2 regions of the Streptomyces sp. NBC_00328 genome follow, and region 1 is predicted to be linked to the other one. Evidence: predicted binding sites of a transcription regulator. Region 1 holds the regulator's gene; the other holds the start of a gene.
What was found. Region 1 encodes HspR, which represses chaperone genes until heat shock. Its sites were predicted from a motif close to TTGAGNNNNNNNNNCTCAA; they were not measured.
Positions count from the first base shown of each region.

Region 2: the regulator HspR is predicted to act here: its motif matches at 2,169-2,187, upstream of lon (endopeptidase La).

Region 1 covers NZ_CP108013.1:5,334,620-5,338,028, forward strand. The annotation lists gene grpE (nucleotide exchange factor GrpE) at 1-204, shown strand, start outside; gene dnaJ (molecular chaperone DnaJ) at 238-1,425, shown strand; gene OG485_RS23400 (heat shock protein transcriptional repressor HspR) at 1,433-1,885, shown strand; gene OG485_RS23405 (sugar ABC transporter substrate-binding protein) at 2,598-3,409, shown strand, end outside.
Region 2 covers NZ_CP108013.1:6,502,434-6,505,842, reverse strand. The annotation lists gene lon (endopeptidase La) at 1-2,146, opposite strand, end outside; gene OG485_RS28655 (hypothetical protein) at 2,338-2,616, shown strand; gene OG485_RS28650 (spermidine synthase) at 2,960-3,409, shown strand, end outside.

The DNA of each region.
Region 1 (3,409 bases):
GCACTGATGCACTCGTACGCGCCGGACGTCACGGAGACGACGTGCGTGGCGATTCTGCAGCCGGGGTATCGCTTCGGCGAACGCACCATCCGCCCCGCGCGGGTGGCCGTCGCCGAGCCGCAGCCCGGGGCGCAGCCGGTCAAGGCCGAGGATCAGGCCGAGTCGGCCGAGGACAAGGAGAGCGGTGGCCCGGACGAGGGCTGAGCTTGAACGGACGAGGAAGGAGGGACGTCGGGGATGAGCACCAAGGACTTCATCGAGAAGGACTTCTACAAGGTCCTCGGCGTCCCCAAGGACGCCACCGAGGCCGAGATCAAGAAGGCGTACCGGAAGCTCGCCCGCGAGTTCCACCCGGACGCCAACAAGGGCAACGCCAAGGCCGAGGAGCGCTTCAAGGAGATCTCCGAGGCGAACGACGTGCTCGGCGATCCCAAGAAGCGCAAGGAGTACGACGAGGCACGCGCCCTCTTCGGCAGCGGTGGCTTCCGGCCGGGTCCCGGCGCGGGCGGCGGCAACTTCAACTTCGACCTGGGCGACCTCTTCGGAGGCGGTGCCCAGGGCCAGGGAGCGGGAGGAGCCGGCGGTTTCGGCGGCGGCATAGGTGACGTCTTCGGGGGCCTGTTCAACCGCGGCGGCCCCGCCACGGGCACGCGTACCCAGCCCAGGCGCGGCCAGGACATCGACACCGAGGTCACACTCTCCTTCACGGAGGCGGTGGACGGCGCGACCGTTCCGCTGCGCATGACTTCGCAGGCACCCTGCAAGGCCTGTTCGGGAACCGGCGACAAGAACGGCACACCGCGCGTGTGCCCGACCTGTGTCGGCACCGGCCAGGTGGCGCGGGGCTCGGGCGGCGGGTTCTCGCTCACGGACCCCTGCCCGGACTGCAAGGGCCGCGGCCTGATCGCGGAGCACCCCTGCATGGAGTGCGCCGGCAGCGGGCGGGCCAAGTCGTCCCGCACGATGCAGGTCCGCATCCCCGCGGGGGTCAGCGACAACCAGCGGATCCGGCTGCGGGGCAAGGGCGCGCCGGGCGAGCGGGGCGGCCCGGCCGGTGACCTGTACGTCACCGTCCACGTGGACGCCCATCCGGTCTTCGGCCGCAAGGAAGACAACCTCACCGTCACCGTGCCCGTCACCTTCGCGGAGGCGGCACTGGGCGGCGAGGTGAAGGTCCCGACGCTGGGCGGCCCCCCGGTGACCCTGAAGCTGCCGCCGGGCACGCCCAACGGACGGACCATGCGTGCCCGGGGCAGGGGCGCGGTCCGCAAGGACGGCACACGGGGCGACCTCCTGGTCACCGTCGAGGTGGCGGTCCCCCAGGACCTGTCCGACAAGGCTCGTGACGCGCTCGAGGCGTATCGCGAGGCGACCGTGGGTGAGGATCCGCGGGCGGAGCTGTTCCAGGCCGCGAAGGGAGCATGACGGAGCCATGGACACGACCGGTCGTCGACGCAACCCCTATGAACTGACCGAGGAGACCCCGGTCTACGTCATCTCGGTGGCGGCCCAGCTCTCCGGACTGCACCCGCAGACCCTGCGTCAGTACGACCGGCTCGGTCTGGTCTCTCCCGACCGCACGGCCGGCCGGGGCCGCCGTTACTCGGCCCGCGACATCGAGCTGCTGCGCACCGTCCAGCAGTTGTCGCAGGACGAGGGCATCAACCTCGCCGGCATCAAGCGCATCATCGAGCTGGAGAACCAGGTGGCCGCGCTCCAGTCCCGTGTCGCGGAGCTGGAGTCGGCCCTCGACGGCGCCGCGGCCGCCATGCAGCAGCGCGAGGCCGCCGTGCACGCCTCCTACCGGCGTGACCTGGTCCCGTACCAGGAGGTCCAGCAGACGAGCGCGCTGGTGGTGTGGCGTCCCAAGCGGGCGGCCGACTAGAACCCGGTCGCCCGGGCGGTACCGGACGAACCCGAAGGGCCCGGAGGTCATCGACCTCCGGGCCCTTTCGCACGCCCCGCGCACCCCGCGCTTTCCGGCCGGAGCGGTGAGGTTGACCGTTTTTGACCGAGTGGCTGAAACATTTCCCCGAGGTCTGTTTTGCGTATGTCGTCCGCATAAGCCCGAAGGCGGGGGTTCAGACAGTCCCTTTCGACGGGCGCGAGCGGGCGACGATAAGAGGTGTTCGCGGTGAAATGCCGCCAATGACGCGACGGTGTGCGCTTGGTCACTATGAGGGCGCCCGAGCCGGCCGCGCCGAGTGGCCCGCTCGCGGGGGTGGGCGCGGGAGCCGAGGTGGGGGCGCCTCGCGTGGGAGTGCCCTTGTCCATGTGTTCCTTCGGGCCTGACCGATCGTCAACGGCGGTTAAAAACCGTCCGCGATCGCGACTCCTGTGAACGGACGTCGGATGTCCTTGTGAATGCCAGAAGGTGAAGCTGAGGGGATCGGTCGATGGATGGGCGTAGTCTTTTCCCGTCGCGTTCACTTGTGGAACACGAAACGCCGTTGCCATCTCGTTAAGTGGTTACTCCTTGACGCTGAGGTGATCGCCGCGTTGGCTTTCAGCCACCTGGGTCGCAATGCTGCAACCTCGCCCGGAAGGCACCTGATGTGAAGACTCGTAACACCGGCCTCCGCCGTACCGTCATAGCCGTGGCGTCATCCGCCACGGCCCTCACCCTCGCCGGATGCGGCGTGGTCGACTTCGGTGGGAGTGGCAGCTCGGCCAGCGCCACGAAGGGCGACGACATCACGGTCGGTCTGCTCCTTCCGGAGAAGGAGAACACCCGTTACGAGAAGTTCGACTACCCGATCATCCGGGAGCAGGTTCAGAAGCTCACCGAGAAGAAGGGTGACGTCCTCTACCTGAACGCGGAGCAGGACGCCGCCAAGCAGCTCCGCCAGATGCAGCAGATGATCGACGACAAGGTCGACGTCATCCTCGTGGACGCCGTGGACTCGGTGACGATCGCCAAGGGCGTGCGCAAGGCCAAGGAGGCCGGGATCCCGGTCATCGCCTACGACCGCCTGGCACAGGGTCCGATCGACGCGTACATCTCCTTCGACAACGAGCTGGTCGGCGAGACCCAGGGCAAGGCCCTGGTGGCCGCGCTGGGCTCCAACACCGCGTCGAAGAAGATCATCATGATGAACGGCTCGGTGACCGACCCGAACGCCGCGCAGTTCAAGAAGGGCGCCGAGTCCGAGCTCAAGGACAAGGTGATCGTCGCCAGCGAGTACGACACCAAGGACTGGAACCCGGTCAACGCCAAGGCCAACATGGAGAAGTCCATCCAGGCCGTGGGTCTGAGCAACATCGCCGGTGTCTACGCCGCCAACGACGGCATCGCGGGCGCGGTCATCGACGTCTTCAAGTCCGCGGGTGTCAGCAAGGTGCCGCCGGTCACCGGCCAGGACTCCGAGCTCGTCGCCGTGCAGCGGATCATCAAGGGCGACCAGTACAT
Region 2 (3,409 bases), 1.2 Mb from region 1:
GGACCAGCCGGCCCGACAGCAGCGACGCCAGGGCGGTCGTCATCGTGACGCCCGCGCTCGGGCCGTCCTTGGGGACCGCGCCCGCCGGGAAGTGGATGTGCGCGCCCCGGTCCTTCAGGTCGCCGACGGGGAGTTCGAGCTCCGCGCCGTGCGAGCGCAGGAAGGAGAGCGCGATCTGCGCCGACTCCTTCATCACGTCCCCGAGCTGGCCGGTGAGGGTCAGACCGGCCGCGCCCGTCTCCGGGTCGGCCAGCGACGCCTCCACATAGAGGACGTCACCGCCCGCGCCGGTGACCGCGAGACCCGTGGCGACGCCGGGCACCGCCGTACGGCGCTCGGCCGGGTCCTGCCCCGACTCGGGCACGTGGTGCGGACGCCCGATGAGCTCGCGCAGGTCGGTGTCCTTCACCGTGAACGGCAGCTCCCGGCGGCCCAGTTCGTGCTGGGCCGCGACCTTGCGCAGCAGCCGCGCGATGCCCCGCTCCAGGTTCCGCACGCCCGCTTCCCGGGTGTACTCCCCCGCGAGCTTGCGCAGCGCGCTCTCGTCGAGGACGACCTCGTCCTTCTCCAGGCCCGCCCGCTCCAGCTGGCGCGGCAGCAGGTGGTCCCGGGCGATGACGACCTTCTCGTCCTCGGTGTAGCCGTCGAGGCGGACCAGCTCCATACGGTCGAGCAGGGCCTCCGGGATGGCTTCCAGGACGTTGGCCGTGGCGAGGAACACGACGTCGGAGAGGTCGAGTTCGACCTCCAGGTAGTGGTCGCGGAAGGTGTGGTTCTGCGCCGGGTCGAGGACTTCGAGCAGCGCCGCCGCCGGGTCGCCCCGGTAGTCGGAGCCGACCTTGTCGATCTCGTCGAGCAGGACCACCGGGTTCATCGACCCGGCCTCCTTGATGGCGCGGACGATCCGGCCGGGCAGCGCGCCGACGTACGTACGGCGGTGTCCGCGGATCTCGGCCTCGTCCCGGACGCCACCGAGGGCGACGCGGACGAACTTGCGGCCCATGGCGTGCGCGACGGACTCGCCGAGCGAGGTCTTGCCGACGCCGGGCGGGCCGACGAGCGCGAGCACGGCACCGCCGCGCCGGCCGCCGACGACTCCGAGACCGCGCTCGGCACGCCGCTTGCGCACGGCGAGGTACTCGGTGATGCGCTCCTTCACGTCCTCCAGACCGGCGTGCTCGGCGTCGAGCACGGACTGGGCGCCCCTGATGTCGTACGCGTCCTCGGTCCGTTCGTTCCACGGCAGCTCCAGGACGGTGTCGAGCCAGGTCCGGATCCAGCTGCCCTCGGGCGACTGGTCACTGGACCGCTCCAGCTTCTCGACCTCCTTGAGTGCGGCCTCGCGGACGCTCTCGGGAAGGTCGGCGGCCTCGACCCGGGCGCGGTAGTCGTCGGACTCGTCCTCTCCGTCCTCTCCCTTGAGGTCGCGCAGCTCCTTGCGTACGGCTTCCAGCTGGCGCCGCAGCAGGAACTCGCGCTGCTGCTTGTCGACGCCCTCCTGGACGTCCTTGGCGATGGACTCGGCGACGTCCTGCTCGGCGAGGTGCTCGCGGAGCTGTTCGGTGGCGAGCTTCAGGCGGGCCACCGGGTCGGCGGTCTCCAGCAGCTCGACCTTCTGCTCCACGGAAAGGAACGGTGAGTAACCGGAATTGTCGGCAAGGGCGGAAACGTCGTCGATCTGCTGCACCCGGTCCACGACCTGCCAGGCGGCGCGCTTGCGCAGCCAGCTCGTGGCCAGGGCCTTGTATTCCTTCACCAGGTCGGTGACCCGGCCGGGCAGCGGGTCGGGCACGGTCTCCTCGACCCGGGTGCCCTCGACCCACAGTGCCGCGCCGGGACCCGTGGTCCCCGCGCCCACCCGCACGCGCCCACGCCCTCGGATCAGCGCGCCCGGGTCACCGTCGGCCAGCCGGCCGACCTGCTCGACCGTGCCGAGCACACCGGTGCTCGCGTAGGTCCCGTCGATACGCGGCACCAGGAGTACCTGAGGCTTTCCCGGCGTTGAACGGGCGGCGGCCTGAGCGGCCTCCACCGCGGCCCGCACATCGGGGTCGTTCAGATCCAGCGGAACCACCATTCCGGGCAGCACTACCTCGTCGTCGAGCGGCAGCACGGGCAGAGTGAGTGATGCGGACGTCGAAGCCATGATCTCCCCTTCGGCAGTCAAGTTGAGCTATGTCGACTCAATGCACGGGGCCTCCGCAATGTTCCCCGGAGGCCGTTCGCTCTGAGCGATCGCTTTGAACCCGGTGCGGGCGTCCCGGCCTCATGGGCTTCGGGACCTCGCGGGCCGTCCCCGGGATGCGAGGTGGCCACCGGCCTCGGATGGTTGGAGTCATGAACCATCACCTCGCCCAGAACAAGCTCGAAATCGACACCCGGCTCGTCACGGCCGGTGCCGTGCTCACCGCGGCCGGTGCCCTGGTGGCGTGCACCGGCATGGTCATCGCGGCCGCCGCCGTGTTCGCCGCGGGCCGGCGCATGCTCCGAGCCATGGATGTGCCTCCGTCGCAGGTGGCGGCCATGAAGTGGCGGCAGGCCAAGGAGGCATCCCTGGCGGGCGTGCAGGCCTGGCAGTCCTCGTCCGACGCCCAGAACGGGGCACCCCGCCGTTGAGCAGGCGCCCGGCCGTCCCTCTTATGGCTCAACGGGTCGCTTCTTGTCCGCGAGGGGGCGGACGAAGAGGCCCGTGAGCCGCTCGGGCGGTGGCCGGCGGACGGCTGCTCGAACAGTGACCGGCGGACGGCCGTTCGGGTAGCGGCCGGCGGGCGCGAAGGCCCGGCCGGTGAGAGTGGAAGCCCGGGTCGGGGGTCGCCGAGGGCCGGTCCGAGCCGCGTCCGAGGCCTCCGGCTCGTCGCCGCGTCAACCTCGCGGTGCCCGCCGTCACCCCGTCACGCCATCCCCCTGTTCCCGGCGAATTCCCGCGACCCGTACAGGTGAAAATGCCAGGATGGCGGCCATGACCGCCTCGTACGGGACTCCCGAAGTCATCGACCGCCGTCAGAGCCCGTACGGCGAGGTCGTGCTGCGGCGCCACGGAGCACTGCTCCAGATCATCGCCAACGGGTGCTTCCTGATGGACACCTCCGACGGGCGTTCCGAGCGGCTGCTCATGGACGCGGCGTACGACGCGCTGGACGGGCGCCCGGAGCCGAGCGTGCTGATCGGCGGGCTCGGCGTCGGATTCTCGCTGGCGCACGCCGCGGCCGACCGCCGCTGGGGGCGCATCACCGTTGTCGAGCGCGAACGGGCCGTCATCGACTGGCACCGGGGCGGCCCGCTCGCCGCGCTGTCCGCCGAGGCGCTCGCCGATCCGCGCACCGACATCGTCGAGAGGGACCTCGTCGACTACGTCAATGAGATCTCCGACACGTTCGACGCCCTGTGCCTCGACATCGACAACGGACCC